2 regions of the Paenibacillus sp. FSL H8-0457 genome follow, and region 1 is predicted to be linked to the other one. Evidence: riboswitches for the same ligand, from Rfam matches in the RefSeq annotation. Region 1 holds a riboswitch; the other holds the start of a gene.
What was found. A riboswitch is a leader RNA that binds a small molecule or an ion and turns the genes downstream of it on or off. The one in region 1 is predicted to bind cobalamin.
Positions count from the first base shown of each region.

Region 2: another riboswitch for cobalamin. It lies ahead of MHI43_RS03430 (ribonucleoside-diphosphate reductase subunit alpha); the one in region 1 lies ahead of MHI43_RS26195 (ABC transporter substrate-binding protein).

Region 1 is NZ_CP150293.1:5,859,200-5,867,588, forward strand. Features, by position in the region: gene cobS (adenosylcobinamide-GDP ribazoletransferase) at 1-132, opposite strand, end outside; gene cobU (bifunctional adenosylcobinamide kinase/adenosylcobinamide-phosphate guanylyltransferase) at 129-707, opposite strand; gene cobT (nicotinate-nucleotide--dimethylbenzimidazole phosphoribosyltransferase) at 704-1,774, opposite strand; gene MHI43_RS26185 (ABC transporter ATP-binding protein) at 1,840-2,625, opposite strand; gene MHI43_RS26190 (iron ABC transporter permease) at 2,622-3,668, opposite strand; gene MHI43_RS26195 (ABC transporter substrate-binding protein) at 3,665-4,669, opposite strand; cobalamin riboswitch at 4,925-5,128, opposite strand; gene MHI43_RS26200 (histidine phosphatase family protein) at 5,281-6,075, opposite strand; gene cbiB (adenosylcobinamide-phosphate synthase CbiB) at 6,066-7,043, opposite strand; gene MHI43_RS26210 (adenosylcobinamide amidohydrolase) at 7,040-7,774, opposite strand; gene cobD (threonine-phosphate decarboxylase CobD) at 7,856-8,389, opposite strand, start outside.
Region 2 is NZ_CP150293.1:776,294-784,682, forward strand. Features, by position in the region: gene MHI43_RS03420 (GNAT family N-acetyltransferase) at 1-695, shown strand, start outside; gene MHI43_RS03425 (ribonucleotide-diphosphate reductase subunit beta) at 801-1,832, opposite strand; gene MHI43_RS03430 (ribonucleoside-diphosphate reductase subunit alpha) at 2,466-4,799, opposite strand; cobalamin riboswitch at 4,992-5,225, opposite strand; gene MHI43_RS03435 (MTH1187 family thiamine-binding protein) at 5,587-5,892, shown strand; tRNA gene MHI43_RS03440 (tRNA-Thr) at 6,001-6,072, shown strand; gene MHI43_RS03445 (dihydrofolate reductase family protein) at 6,155-6,712, opposite strand; gene MHI43_RS03450 (hypothetical protein) at 6,880-7,104, shown strand; gene MHI43_RS03455 (cupin domain-containing protein) at 7,649-8,194, opposite strand.

The DNA.
Region 1 (8,389 bases):
GACTGCCCCTACGAAAGGATAAAAAACGACGCTCCGCTGTTGAACTTCGGGTGTAAAGGGAATTTCCCTCCGCACGGGAAGCCTCGATAAAAATTGAAAAGCGGCCGCAGCCGCTTCGATCATCTTGCTCATATCCGATACTCCCTGCTCTTGATTTCCATTGGGATTCCCGCGGTCACCAGAAATACCTCGTCACAGACCTGGGCCAGTCGTTGATTCATGATCCCTGCCCAGTCGCGATAAATCCGGCCCAGCGGATATTCGGGTACAATCCCTGAACCCACTTCGTTTGTTACCAATATAACCATGCCCGGGTATACCTGAACCGCTCTTGCCAGCCTGTCGATTTGAAGCCCCAGCCGTTCTTCCATGACGGCCGTGCCTTCAGGTTCGGCCTGCAGCAGCACATTCGTAAGCCACAGCGTCAGGCAGTCCACTACCACCGCAGGGGCATCCGAGGCTGACTGGCCGAGCGTTTCCAGCAATTCGGGCAGTGCGACAGGCTCCTCCACCGTCTGCCAACCATAGGCTGAATCCTGCCTGCGGTCTTGATGAATCCGGATCCGTTCCCGCATCTCATCGTCATAGGCTTGCGCAGTCGCTATATATGTACCGGAATCGGCGCGCTTCATGCACAGCTTCTCCGCGAACGAGCTCTTCCCGCTCCTCGCTCCGCCCGTAACCAACACGCTTCCACGATGACTCATACGGCTCCTCCGCTGATGCCGGCGCTTTCAAACGTCGCCATCTCGTTCACGATCCTGCACGCCGCCTCGACCAGATGAAGGCACAGCACACCGCCCGTCCCCTCGCCAAGACGCATGTCCATTTGCAGCATCGGCTGGAGTCCCAGCTCTTTCAGCAGAAGAACATGCGCCTGTTCATGCGAAACATGGGAAGCAATCATATAAGGAAGGGCATCCGGGCAGATCGATTTGGCAACCAACGCCGCGGCACTGGATATGAATCCGTCAATGATGACAGGACATCCATGAGCAGCCGCCCCCAGAATCAATCCGGCCAATCCGCCGATTTCGAAGCCCCCGACTTTGGCCAGCACGTCGAGCGGGTCGGCGGCATGAGGCGCATTGACTTGTATCGCCCGTTCCACAACCCGAATCTTATGGTTCAGCCGTTCATCCGTCACGCCGGTTCCTCGTCCCACAACCTCGGATGGCTGCTTGCCGGACAGAACCGAGAAAATAGCCGCGCTTGGCGTCGTGTTCCCGATGCCCATCTCTCCGGTTACGAACATCTGCGTGCCTTGTTTAACCAGCTCTGCCGCCACCTCAGCTCCGGTCACTACGGATTGCAGCGCTTCTTCCCTTGTCATTGCGGGTCCTTTGGCCATATTGGCGGTTCCTCTGCCAATATTCCGGGACAGGAGCCTCTCATGGGTCAGCTCGGTCGCTACGCCGATATCCACGCAATGAACGTCTGCCCCCGCTTGACGGGCCAGCACGTTAATGGCCGCCCCTCCATTCAGGAAGTTCATCACCATTTGGGGCGTCACCTCGGCCGGAAATGCGCTGATTCCTTCATCACACACCCCATGATCGCCAGCCATGACAACCACGGATGTTTTGGTAAACGAGGGCTTCATTTTCCCCGTGATTCCCGCTAATTGGATCGCCAGCGACTCCAGCTTGCCCAAACTGCCCGGAGGCTTCGTCAACGTATCCAAATAGGCGGCGGTTTCCGCCTGCGCCTCGGCATCCAGCGGTTTAATGTTAGCGGTAATTCCCTTCAAACGACTTGTGAGTGTATCCGTCAATGAAACGGCCTCCTTCCTCTTGCTCCTAAATCTTACAACGCGGCTGAACCTGCGGCAACACCGCTTTAGGACCAGGTGCTGTTCGCCGTTAACAGCACCTGCGGAGCCCCATTCTCGGGATGGGTCACGATGGAGGGCTCCACCCGGAAAATCCGTCGGATATACGCTGCCGTCAGCACGTCCTCCGGCTTGCCCACCCCTGCGATCCGTCCCTGATCCAGAACCAGCAGCTTATCGCAGAATTGAGCAGCCAGATTGAGGTCATGCAGTACGCTGATCACCGTTATGCCGGACGAGTTCCGCCACTCCGCCACCATATCCATGAACTGAAGCTGATAGCGGATATCCAGATAGGTCGTCGGTTCGTCCAGCATCAGCAGCGAAGGCTCCTGGACCATCACCTTGCCCAAAGCGACACGCTGGCGCTGTCCTCCGCTTAACTCGGTAAGCCGGCGCTCCTCCAGGCCGTTCAGATCCAGCTTTCGAATAACGGCCTCGATAAGCGGGGCCGCATCCTTATCCTCACGGCCAAGCCAGTTCAAGAACGGGAATCGCCCCATCTCCAGCACGTCCCGGACGGTAAAATCGGTAGGGTCGAGTCCCTCCTGCTGCAGCACCGCCACGATTCGGGCCATTGCCTTCCGGTTATAGCGTCCAAGCTCCTTGCCCAGAAGCGTCACGCTTCCTTCCGTAGGACTCTCCACGCCGGATAACAGCTGCATGAGGGTGGACTTGCCGCTGCCGTTCGGTCCGATGATCCCCCACCATTCCCCTTCGGCAATGTGAAGGTCCACCCCGGATAGAATCGACGCCTTGCCATAGGCTTTGCCAAGCCCTTGGGCCGTAATCATGATAACCCCTCCCTGCGCCGTTTTTTGTTCCGGTACAGCAGATAAGCAAAGAACGGAGCGCCTATGAATGCCGTGACCACCCCGAGCGGGATTTCCGTCGGCGCCAAGACGGAGCGTGCTGCCGTATCGCACCAAACCATGAAAATCGCGCCGCCCAGCGCCGACAGGGGAACAATCACGCGGTAATCGGAGCCGGTGATCAGCCGAATCATATGCGGCACTACAAGCCCGACGAACCCGATCACGCCGGAAACCGATACGGCTGCCGCGGCAAGCAGGGTAGCGACGATCAGCACGCTGGTCTTCAGACGATCGACATTCAATCCCATATGAGCGGCCTGCCGTTCCCCGAGCGACAAAATGTTAAGCGCCCGCGACCTGCTCCATAGATATACGAAACCCACTGCAAAATACGGGAAAAGGATGGCCGTATACGACCATCCGCGCATGCTCAGGCTTCCCATCGTCCAGTACAGGATTTGGTTCACCGTATCTTTGGACATCACCGTCAGAAACGAAACGACGGCGCCCAGAAATGACTGCATGACCACCCCGGACAGGATGAGCCCATGGATCGGCAGTTTTCCTTGATCCCTTGCCAGCAGCAAAACAGCCCATAGGGTGCCTGCTCCGGTCAGAAACGCTACAACCGGCAGTGTGTAACCTCCGGCAAAGGAATATTCCATTCCGAAAAAAATCAGGGATGCCGCGCCAAGCGCAGCACCCGAGGACACACCGAGCGTAAACGGATCCGCCAGCGGATTGCGAAGCACGCCTTGAAAGGCGGCTCCGGCCACCGCCAGGGAGGCTCCAACAAGCATCCCGAGCAGGATCCGCGGCAATCTCACCTTCATCAGGATTTGCTCGGAGGAAGCTTCCCAGCCTGGAACGATGGAATCGCCGATTCCCGGCAGCCGGTGCAGCAGCATCGCTCCAATCTCTCTCACAGGCAGGTGAACGGAGCCGATTCCGAGACTGACAACCAAGGTTAGCAGTAAAAGGATCAGGCCGGCCGCACCGAATCCTGCAAGTTTTTTACTCATGGATTCATCAATTCCGGATAAACGGCCTTCGCCACTTCTATCAGTCCTTGCGTCACGCGCGGGCCCGGACGGCTGAGCAGATTGGCATCCACGGAAATAACCTGATCGTTCTTGATGGCTTCGATCTGATCCCAGCCGCCGCGCTCCTTGATCAGCTGATCCAATGTTTTCTTGGTGGCTTCGTCCACCACATCGTCCGTGTACAGAATAACGTCCGGGTTCGCGGCGATGATGTTCTCCTCGCTGATTTCGAACCAGCCTTCCGCATCGCCGGCTGCATTGACGCCGCCAGCTGCGGTAATGATCTCATCCATGAACTCGCCTTTGCCGACGGTCCATCCCGGAGAGAACTCCACGTACACTTTCTTCTTGTCTTCATCCTTCACGGATTTCACGGCTTCCGTAACGGCAGCCAATTCCTGCTTCATCTGATCGACGACCGCTTTCGCCTCGGCTTGACGGTCCGTAATTTGACCGATCAGCTCGATGTTCTCCATCACCGCATCAATGGTTTTCGGATCGTTGACGAACAGGGTAACGCCAAGCTCGCGCAATTTCTCGGCATTCTGGGCATTCATCGAAGCCGCGAATACCACATCGGCGTCGGCTGCGATGATCGCCTCTTCATTCACCTGGAACCCGCCCAGTTTAGGCTTGGATTTGGCCGCTTCGGGGTAATCGTCGTTATCGGATACGCCAACGATCTCCTCATCCAGTCCCAATGCAAACAGTTTTTCCGTCTCGGACGGAGTCAGGGACGCAATCTTGGTCGGCGCTTTCTCAAACGTCATTTCCACGCCCGTTGAATCCTTGACGGTCAGCGGATACGTGGTCTTAAGCTCTTCCGCCGAATCCGCCGGCGCTTCGTTATTCTGCTCTTGCTGCTGTGCCGGCGGCGTCGCATCCTTCGGTGCTGCTTCTTCGCCGCCGCAGCCGATCAAGGCCAGGGCCATCAGTATGGCTACCAGAAGTACGGACCATGTTTTGTTTAATGCTTTCATCTCTTGGAATCCCCCTAAACATAATTGAGAACCTGGCGCAATGTGTCTAAATTCCTTCGACCGATCCTTAACTGGTAAGAAACGTTCAATCTTCATACCCCTAAGAAGCAAAAATCCCCGACTCCTCGATGACAAGGACTCAGGGATTACGTTTGTATCATAAGGACGCCGGGATAACCGTTCAACGATGGCGCCTTAAACTTCCGTCCGCATGGCTCCATGCGTCCGGTAAACGTAATCCTCTCCTCGAAGGACCGTCTTTCATTCGCTGAGGGCAGGTCTCCTGACTTGCAGGTTGTAACGACTTCTCCGCCTTCCCAAGCGCTAAAGGCTCAGTGGCATATGGAAAAGTCCCTGCTTCACAGTGGCGGGACCGTGCCGGACTTGCACCGGCTTCCCTATTAACCCGGCAGAAAACAATAACGCCCTCTGTCCGGGACCCTCGCAAATCATATGAATTTATGGATGATAGGCCAAGCATGGTTTCTCTGCACAAGATTATAGGCGATAAACCATCCCCTTACAACTGAAAGTTTCGGGCGTTTCGATTGCGTCATGACACCGATTTAGCCCGTTATCGCCTATTCCGACCGAAATCATACGTTTTCGTTTTATTCGCTTAACCGTACGCCCCGCCAGCGTGCTCCGTCCCATGTCAGCTGCAGCTTGAGCACCTCGCCCGGCATAACCGACGTCGCCCAGAATTCCGTATCCGGCACGGTAGCCGCTGCCATCTCCCGAATAACGCCGCCGTGGGTGACCACGAGCACGTCAACGCCTTCAGCGCGCGTTTCACGGCCATCATCACCACGCCTGGCCTCTGCCTCTGCCTCTGCCTCTGCCTCTGCCTCTGCCTCTGCCTCTGCCTCTGCCTCTGCCTCTGCCTCTGCCTCTGCCTGCGCAAGGGTATCCGGAGCTTCCTCCATATGCAATAATTCCTTCACATCCAAATGCAATCCCGACAAAAAAGCCTGGACGCGGGAACCGAAAGCTTCCCAGCTCTCCCCGCTGGGCGGCGTAACTTCCGCGGGGTTATCGATCCAGCGCCGGTAGAGGGAATCCGTCTTCAAATCCTCGTAGGTCTTTCCTTCCCAATCCCCGAAATCCAGTTCGCGCAGCCGTGGGTCATATCGTACGCCCGGTATAAACTGGCCCAATATGTCATCATCAGGAACAGCACCCCTTTTTGAATCCGATAAGATCACATGGAGCGTCTGCCGGCAGCGGAGGAGATCGCTGCAATAGATCCGGACAAAATGCCTGCAGCGAAGTTCCTCCCGCAGCGGGAGGAGCTGTTCCCTTCCCTCAGCCAGAATTCCCTGGTCCTCATGGCCGAGATAACGGCGCTCCTCGTTCCACAACGTGCGGCCGTGGCGGACCAGATGCAGGATGATCCTCATATCCATAGGCTTCCTCCTGCCGCGGCAGCAAGTCCGAGCACCGCGGTACCCAGCATCGTAAACAAAACCGATACGCCCACAAGCAGACGGTTTGTCACCCGGATATCCTCCGCTTCGAGCGGTCGGTCGGGGTCCCCCATGAAAGCCCGGAACGAGATTACGCCTTGGTACGAATTTTCGCCTCCCAGGCGAATCCCCAGGGCACCGGCAACGGCCGATTCCGGGAAGCCGCTGTTCGGACTGGGATGCTTACGCGCATCTCGTTTAACCATCTTGATCGCTTGTTTCCACTGCAGCGAAAACATCGCCGCCGCAACGGTCAACAGCCCGGCGGTCAGGCGTGCCGGTATCCAATTGGCGAGATCGTCCAGCCGGGCGGAGGCCCAGCCTAAATGCAGGTACTTCTCGTTTTTATAACCGACCATGGAATCCAGCGTATTCACGGCGCGGTAGGCCATCGCAAGCGGCGCCCCTCCGATCAAGGCAAAAAACAGCGGAGCGATGACCGCGTCCACGATATTTTCCGCAACCGTCTCCACCGTCCCCCGCACAATTTCCGGCTCATCCAAATGGGCGGTGTCCCTCCCGACCACCATGCTGAGCGCTTGCCTGGCCTCGGCGATATTCCCGGAACGAAGATGGCCGTAGACCTCCAATCCGGCCTCGCGCAGCCCCTTGATCGCAATCGTAGTCGCAATGAGAACGATCTCCGCACCCCAGGCAAGCCAAGGATGAATCGCTGCGCACAGCTCCAGCAGCAGCCAAGCCAGCACGAAGGAGCCGCCGGCCACGATCACCGGCAGCAATATCCCCGCCCGCTTCAGTCCCTGGGCGGAAGTCGTCCGCTGGCGTATCCACCCTTCGACCCGGCGGATCGCCTTCCCCATGCCGATGACGGGATGCGGCAGCCATCTCGGATCTCCGATCAGCAAGTCCAGCGCGACCGCCGCCCATATGACCCATACGACGGTCATATCCGATCCTCTCTTTCGGCGGCGATGCTCTCCGTGACGCTGTCGTAGACAAGACGTCCGATCATGCCGCCCAGATCGGTCGCGGTTCCGGCATAATGATGATTCACGTCATAGGCTGAATTGCCGCTGACCGCAAGGACCATCGCATCCGTCGTCGTTCCCGTGGCGGCGGCTCCGGTTTCATGATCCTTCACCCCCAGGTCATGCAGCGCCGCGGCTTTCGCTTCCGCTGCCGTCAGCATGGCGTTCACCATGCAAGCCGGCGTCAGCCTTCCGTCCACCGCCAGCACGACATTGATCGTGCCCGGCTGGTAAGCCGCGAAGGTCGTGCGTCTCGACCCGGCGCGGGCAGCATTGCCCACGCCCGCGGTAGTACAGCATAGAACGGAAGCTTGCTCGCCCCGAGCTTCCCGAATGGAGGCATATTTCAGTTTTACCGCCGTCATCAATCCTGCCGTGGAATCGGTCGGATAGCCGTGCCCAGCCATAAAGCTAACCATATCGTTTATCGGATCGCTGCAATCGTAATGCTTGTCGACATAACGGTTCACGATATGGTCCAAGTGCAGAAAACCGCCGCCGTATACGGCGCTGCTTATGGACGCAGCCGGACTCGGAAGCGAGATCCGAATATGCGGATGCTGCTGCTCCGAATCCAAGGACACGATGGCTCCTGGCCATGCATCCGAGTTATATGGACGATTGCTGCCTTTCAGAAAAGGTACTGCCATGTTTTTTCTCTCCCTGCTCCTTAAATATCTGAACCAACTGTACCTGTAGCGTTCTTCATATGGATCTGCTGCTAGAAATCCCTAAGTCGCGTCAGCAGAAGGATTTCCAAGGACCTCCGCGGTTATCGCCAGCAGTCTGTCGTTAGATCCGGCGTCCTTAACGGCTAACCGGATGTGGCGCTCACCAAGGCCCGGGTACATGGCGCAGCTGCGAACGAGCACGCCCCGCCTGCCCATTTCCTGCTGGAACGTCCCTGCATTCCAGGGCCGTGGAAGCTCCATCAGCAGAAAATTGGCCTCCCCCGGCGTAACGTCAAGCCCCAGCGCTCGTAAACCATGTATCAGCTTCTCGCGTTCCACGCGAATCAATTGCAGCGTATCCAGTTCATATTCCCTGCCGCTGCCAAGACAAGCCTCTCCCGCAAGCAGCGCCAGTCCATTGACGCTCCACGTCACCTGTTTGCCTGCCATGGCGCGTATCACGTCGGGGTGGGCAACCGTATACCCGAGCCGCAGGCCCGGTATCGCATAAAACTTGGTCATCGACCGGACAATGATCGTCCGCGGATAGTCCAGCAGTTCCGGCATCAACGTCTGTCTGTCCTCCGGCGGAAT
Region 2 (8,389 bases), 2.0 Mb from region 1:
TGCTGACGGAAGTGGTGCGGGGGAATTTGCAGAGCTGCTGGATCGGTTATTTTCTGGACCGGGACCATAACGGAAAGGGGTACATGACCGAGGCCGTTCAAATGGTGGTGAGGTTTGCCTTTCAGGAATTGAAGTTTCACCGGATTGAAGCGGGCGTGATGCCGCATAATTTAGGCTCGATCCGAGTGCTCCTGAAATCCGGCTTCCATAAAGAAGGCATCGCCAGGAAAAACGTGAAGATTAACGGGAAGTGGGAGGACCATCAGATACTGGCTTTGTTGAATGAAGAGGATGAGGAGGCCTCGCCCCCGATTCAGCGGTTCAATCCGACCGTCATCGCCCCGCCGATCGGTCCGTATACCCATGTAACCAAGGTTGCGAGAGGGGCGGAGCTGCTGGTGTTCTCCGGCCAGGTGGGGACCGACAGGGAGGGGAATCTGCCGGCGGATATGAAGGAGCAAGTAGAGAACACCTTGGCGAATATTCAGCGGGTATTGGCTTCGGAAACCATGTCGGCGGATCATATCGTCAAAATCAACATTTGGGCGGTTCAGGAGGTCGACTGGGATCATTTCCACCGGGTATGGGAGAAATTCCACGGGGGAAAGGCGCCGTCCATGACGATGGCCTACGTGCCCGCGCTGGCGATGCCGTCCCTTCAGGTGGAGATTGAGGTCTGGGCCGCGAGGGGGTAACGCTTGATGTAGAGGAACGGATTGCAGCCGTCATATAAAGGCATAAAAAAACCTCCGGGATCCCTGTTTAGGGGACCTCGGAGGTTTTGTGTATATGAAGGAAACTTATAGATCGTCAAAGCCGTTGTCGTCGCCCACTTTGCCGTAGTTACGGGATTTGGCTTCGAAGAAGTCGGTTTTCGTTGCGTTGAGGGCTTCGTCGGAGAAAGGCTTGATCCATGGCATGCAGTTGACGTCCACGCCTTCGTAAGCTTTTTCCAGACCCATCATGGTGATGCGACGGTTCGCGATGTACTTGATGTAATCGCTCAACTCGTTCAGATCGATGCCGCGCACATTGCTGAGCGTGTAGTGGGCCCAGTTGGTTTCGAGCTCGACGGCACGGTCAATGGTGCGGTACAGGTAGTCGATGTTCTCTTTAGTGTTCAGCTCAGGGAAATCCTTGAGCAGCTGCTTGAACACTTCGGCGAAGAAGTAGCAGTGCTGGTTCTCGTCACGCTGAATATAGGAGATCATCTGGCTGGTTGCCATCATCTTCTGGTCACGGGCCAGGTTGTAGAAGAAGGCAAACGTGCTGTAGAAGAAAATCCCTTCCAGGATCAGGTCGGCGACCATGGCTTCGAAGAAGGATTGCGGCGACGGATTGTCGCGGAAATTCTGGTAAATGTTCGAGATGAACTGGTTGCGCTCCAGAAGTACCGGATCATGCTTCCAGTATTCGAAGATTTCCTTCTGCTCCTGCTCCGACACGATGGAGGAAAGCACGTAGGAATAGGATTGGTTGTGAACCACCTCTTGCTGACCGATGATGGCCGAGATGGCTTCGAGCGACGAGTCGGTGAAGTAACGCTTCACATCGCTGACAAACATCGTCTGCATGGAATCGAGCACAGCCAGCAGGGAGATGTTGATTTTGAAGGTGCGCTGCTCTTCAGGGTCCAGGCGCGGGAACTGCTGCGCATCCTTGGACATCGGGATTTCATCCGCGATCCAGTGGTTCAGCAGCAGAACCTTATACAATTTATACATATGAGGCATCCGAATGTCGTTCCAGTTCAGGATCCCGGAGCATTCACCTTCAATGACGCGAGTGGAGCGGTTGGGTGCTTCGGTGTTAAATATCTTTTGCATTTGCATGCCGATTTTCTCTCCTTGTATTTCATAATAGGGCGGCGCAGAGGCGAAGCCGAGGGAAACCTCCCAGCATATTCATGGGACGGGTATTCACACCGGGACGGGTATCCATCTCCAGCCGCTGTTGTCCGCCCTTTGCCTGAATGTATTGTAAAGGTTGCAAAGGGCTCCCAAAGGCGGACGTAAACTCTTCCGATTGGATACCCTTACCCTTGTAGTCTTTTAGTTAGAAAGCTAATTCCCGCCTGCAATGCGTGAACCCCCGCATGCAGCTGTTCGATGCTTGTATTGAACCAAGCCTCCAGCGATTCCCGTAGGGAAAGCGCTCCTAGCAAGATGTAACTCAACAAACGCTCGAAGTAACTCAATGGTCCCCGCACCGCATGAAAAGCGATTCCCAAGGGGAGAGCGGTCCCAGCAGACAGTAACTCAACAAATGGCACGAAGTAACTCAGAAGTCCCCGCGCCGCATTCCAGCGTTCCCGCAGGGAGAAAGCGCTCCTAGCCACTAAAGTAACTTAAGAAGCGCCTCATTCACATCTTACCCACCTTGCGGGTGTCCAGAGGGCAGAGCCCTTGGGGCCCTCCCTTGGAAGGGAGGGTTTGGGTGGGTTCGAAAAAGGTTAATCTAAACTCTTAGCTTGCGCACGACTCACACTCTTCAATCGTTAACGCACGGCTGCGTACATAGTACGTGGATTTGATACCGGCTTTCCAGGCATGCAGATGCAGCTCCAGGAATTCCGAAGCCCGGATATCAGGGCGGACGTACAGGTTAAAGCTTTGCGCTTGGTCAACGTGACGCTGACGTGCGGCAGCCATTTTGATGGACCAATGCTGGTCGATCAAGAAAGCCGTTTTATAGTACCAGATCGTTTTCTCGGACAGATCCGGAGCAGGGTTCGCCACTTTATAAGTGGTTTTTTCTTCATAAGACAGAAGTTCGTACAATGGATCGATGCTCGCCGTGGAACCCGCGATGATCGAAGTGGAGCCGTTCGGCGCGATGGCAAACAGCCATGCGTTACGGACGCCGTTCGCTTGCACTTCCTGCTGCAATTCACGCCACTGTTCGGTGGTCACGAACTTGCCTTCATGCTCGCCGTCGGTATAACCGCGGAACGTGAAGTACTCGCCGCTCTCCCAGTCGGAGCCTTTGAATTTCGGATAGTGGCCTTTTTCCTTGGCCAGCTCCATGCTGGATTTGACGAGCAGGTAGTTGATGTGTTCGTACAGATTGTCATTATAGGCAACGGCTTCGTCGGATTCCCAGCGGATGCCTTCCAGCGCCAGCAAGTGGTGCAGACCGAAGGTGCCGAGACCGACCGCGCGATATTGGCTGTTGGTGTATTGAGCTTGCAGAACTTCAATATTGTTAATGTCGATGACGTTATCCAGCATGCGAACCTGGATCGGAACGAGACGCTCCAGCACACCGGCAGGTACGGCACGAGCCAAGTGGATGGAGTTCAGGTTGCAGACAACGAAATCGCCAGGGATTTTGGAAATCACGATCCGGGTTTGGCCGTCTTTCGTAACCAGCTCCTCTTGCTCAACGACCGTCGGAGATTGGTTCTGCATGATCTCCGTGCACAGGTTGGAAGAGTAGATCATGCCATGAGCCGAGTTCGGGTTCGCACGGTTGACCGTGTCGCGGTAGAACATGTACGGCGTACCGGTTTCAAGCTGGGACTTCATGATGCGCTTCATAATGTCGATGGCTTGTACGGTAATGCGCGGCAGCAGCGGGTTCGCTACGGCTTCCGCGTATTTTTGGCGGAATTCGCCTTCGCCTTGAGTATGGTCATAGAAGTCCTCCAGACCTAGCGGACGGCCGTTCTCGTCTTTCCAGCCCATGATTTTCTTCACTTCATGCGGACAGAACAGGCTCCACTCTTCACGAGCTTCGACAGCCTCCATGAACAGGTCGGGCAGACATACGCCATGGAACACGTCATGCGCTCTCATGCGCTCGTCGCCGTTGTTCAGCTTCAGATCCAGGAAGGACAGGATGTCTTTGTGGAACACATCCAGATAAACCGCGATGGCACCTTTACGAGTTCCCAATTGGTCAACGCTAACAGCGGTGTTGTTCAGCTGGCGAATCCAAGGGATGACGCCGGAACTGGTATTCTTGTGACCACGGATGTCAGAGCCGCGTGCACGGACTTTACCGAGGTATACCCCGATGCCGCCGCCCATTTTGCTGAGACGGGCGATGTCCGTATTGGAATCGAAGATTCCTTCCAGGGAGTCGTCCACGGTATCGATGAAGCAGCTGGACAGCTGGCCGGCTACTTTTTTACCTGCATTGGACATGGTCGGCGTAGCCGCCGTCATGTACAGGTTACTCATGGCCCAGTAGGCTTCCTTGACAAGGTCAAGACGCTTGTCGGCAGGCTCGTTATGCATGAGGAACATCGCGATGACCATGTAGCGTTCTTGCGGAAGTTCCATGACGCGACCGTCAAAGTCGTTTGCCAGGTAACGCTCAGCCAGCGTCAACAGACCGATGTAATCAAACAGCAGATCGCGGCTTGGATCGATGCATTCGCCGAGTTCTTCGATTTGTTCTTTGGTGTAGCTGGTCAGAAGGTCCTCGCGATAGATGCCTTTCTGTACAAGCTCCGTAATGAGCGGGTAGAAGGCACCGTATGGTTCTTCCGGGTATGCTTTGTATCGGCGGTTGGTAGCCGCTTTTTTATATAAAGAGGTCAGAAACGAACGCGCAGCCGCAAACTTCCAATTCGGCTCCTCTTTGGTTACAAGCTCAAGGGCGGACATCGTGAAGGCGCTGCTGATTTCTTCGCCGGTAACTTGCTCACCGCGCAATTTGGCATTGACGCCGCGAAGCAGACGCTCCTTATCGAGCATGTCCAATCCTTTCAGAGTCCGGTCGGCATAGACGGAGAGGCGAATTTCATCAAAGGCGAGCTGACGGTTGTTCGGTTTAACTACGAGCTGGGGCATGAATAAATTCCTCGCTTTCTTCGGGGGAAATATGAAAAAGGACATCAAAAAAACATTTTCTAAAACCCGCGGGCAGGCTTGAAAATGTCCGTGCGCTGTGATCGGAAATGACGTTTGACATAAGCCCTTGAACGGGCATGATGTTATGTACAGACGCAAGTTTAACGAACACTTACCTAAAGCCCCGTAGGTTGGTGTCTGCTGTATATAGGCAGGTCTCTGACTCGGGCTTCTGCCTTCCGGCGGTACCTTCCGAAAACCTTGATCCGATTCTTCGGTGGCTATGCCGTATGAGGAAGGCTGAAAAAATGATGAACAGCCTAAGAGCCCTTACAGTGGCGGGACCGTGATGGATTTACACCATGCTTCCCTATTAAGCCGGACTGCCTTATGGGTTGATCCGGCACCTATATACACTATATTTGGTTGTTGTTAATCTAATTTAACCCAATATATTGTGTTTGTAAACCATATTCTTAAAATTGAACGCAAAAAGAATTATAGCAAACGAGCGGTCATTGTGCCAGTTAAGAAACTGTCAAAAGGCGATAAGATTTCCTGGATTGTGACCAAATGCGACCTTTTCTGCGCAGATACCGCGTATATTCTCGTTTTGACAAAATAGGATATTACCGTATGGATGAGGCGGGCAGGATACACTATATCTTGTGTGAAGCTAAAATTGAAGGGCTTTGATATGGCGGACCGAAATTGGTATGATATCCGTATCCGGCATTGGAATTGAAGGGTCTTACATGATTGAGATATGACGAGGGAGGTTGTTCAGATGGCAATAGCAGAGGTAACGGTGATTCCGATCGGAACCGCAACCACGAGTTTAAGCGCTTATGTCGCCGAGATGCAGCGAATATTGAAACAGCAGGACGGGATTTCCTATGAGCTGACATCGATGAGCACGATCATCGAGGGGGAGCTTAACATGATCTGGCGGGCGATTGAGGCTTTGCATGAAGCGCCTTTTCTGTCCGGGGCAAAGCGCGTATCGACTTCCGTTAAAATTGACGACCGCAGGGACCAGGTCTCCTCGAGCAAACAGAAGATCCAATCCGTTCAGGAGAAGTTAGGCGGGTAATGCCACCAAATTCGGTGGATATTCCCGTTAGAATAGGACTTGCATTTTGCTGCCGAAGTATTATAATAATTTTTGTTGTTTCGAGAGGAATATCATCGAACCACATGTGCTGGTGTAGCTCAGGGGTAGAGCAACGCACTCGTAATGCGTAGGTCGGGGGTTCAATTCCCTTCACCAGCATCTTCATAAAGTCAATAACGGCGCGGCTTTCCGTCATTCGGGAACCGGGCCGTTATTTGTACGTGTTGGCGAATGCACAATATTATTCGTTCCCATCAAAATGATAAATTAGTTGCACAACGCCTGAGGAGAACGTTCTTGTATTCACCATTTTTAAATTCAACCTCTGTTTTATATCGACAAACAGCGGTTTTCCTTCTCCCAAAACGACAGGGTGAACGGATAATCGATATTCATCAACAAGCCCTAAATTGATAAAAGTCGTAATAAGACTTGCTCCACCGTACAGCCAGATGTCTTTACCAGGCTTATTCTTTAATTTATTTACTTCTTCAAGAATGCTATCATTTATGAATATTGCGTTATGATCAGTCCCCTTTTGCGTCCTGGAAAATACATACTTTTCTTTGCTGTGAACCAATTCCCAAAATTCTTTTTCAGAATCCGTATGTCCAATTTCCGGAGTGAATTGCCCCCATAAATCATAGCTTTTTCTTCCATATAGAATGGTGTCGATTTGATTTAAAAAATGATTAAACCCCATCTCAGAGTCCATAATGCACCAATCAACTTCACCATGTTTCCCTTCAATAAAACCATCCAAAGTAACCGCTAAATCTAAAATTATTCTTCGTGTCATGATGTATTGCTCCTTTCGTTACGTTTATCTACATCCAGTATAGACCTCAAATACGTCACCTTATGTCATAATCTGCCCAACCTCGTTAAAATGGCCTTGTTCTTCCTCTCTAGTAAGTACGATGCTCTTAAAGAGCGAAAAAATAAAAGAAATATTTAGGAGGTTTCATGAACAAACTAAAAATTGTTATTGGTTGTATTTTGTCATTTTTGATTATGATTTTATGCTTAAGGGCAGGTTATTTAAGTCTCAATCCGCCTATTCCGGAGACTGGACCAGTAGGTGAGAATCTACCGATACCTAATGGAGGAAATGCCTTTTTATATTTTCTAGCTTCTGGGCTTTCATTAATTGCATTGATCATTGGTATTTATAGATTCCTTAAGAAGTAGAATACTCAAAATAATTTGCAAGTAGCTATCTGTAAGTTAATATAACAAGCTATAGCTAAGTCTTTTCATGAGCACTGTGCCGTTACCTTAAGGCTGTTTGATGAGTATAAAGAATATAGAGTTAACAGATATTGTCGTACTGATCGGCAAGTCCAGACGTGAGATTAAAGTGTCTACTGGAGAAGGTGAATGCAACTTTTTCTTAGGTGATATTTTGGGCGATAGACCATTTAAAGCTTTGAGATATATATTCACGTGGATAGCTTTTATTTTTGTTATATGCGTTTGGTTCAGTTCTCACAAAACGTTATATTTAGGGTTTGTAACTCTGTCTGTAAGTGCCGGATACCTAATGCACATTGTAGGAGTGAAAAGAGGGGAAAGTGAAGATAGCAAACTGTTCTTATCCATCATTTCGTGTTGTTTATGTTTTTTTGTCTCGTTATATATTTTTAGTATAACACTTTAGCCCGCCAGCATTAAGCTGACGGGCTTCAGTTTTCTAACGGCATATAAATTTGCAAAATCCTAAGAATAACAAATTCTAATCAGCAGACATGGCCTCTGCTTTTGTTTCGTGGACCGTGCCAAATGGATGCTCTGGAGGGGCATATATCACGTATATTTTTAGCGGTACGCTGCCCATATTGGTTACATTGTGCCATTTTCCAGCAGGTATCATGATGGCATAGCCATTATAGGCCATTTGTTGAAAATCTAAATTATGTTTGCTATCGCCCATTTGAACAAGCCCTTGACCTTGTTCAATGTGTATGAATTGGTCGGTTGTGGGGTGAACCTCTAATCCAATGTCATCTCCAACATGAATGCTCATTAGGGTCACTTGTAAGTGCTTCCCAGTCCATAAGGCGGTTCGGTACGTATTGTTTTGTTTCGCAGCTTGATCAATATTCAGTACAAGTGGTCCTCGCCCATAATCCGTTATTTGAATATCTTCATCATCACGATTCCAACGGGCATCATACCAACTGAAATAATGAGGATTCAAGTTATGAAGCCGGTTGTAATCGTTCCAGTATGGATATCTTGGATCAAACACTTGATAAGGGTAACATAGATCGCGGTACATGTTCATTCTCCTTTTATCGTTTCATCATTTTCCGATTATCCTATGCTGCTGCCTAATTAAACGATTCGAAAATGGGCTAGGGCCTATAACTTAAGACAAGCGGTAAGCTAAGACATGGATATCGTCTTGGACTGCCGCTTTCAGATTTTAAGTTACCTTGCGCCTGAAATGGAAACAGAAATATAGCTGAAAACA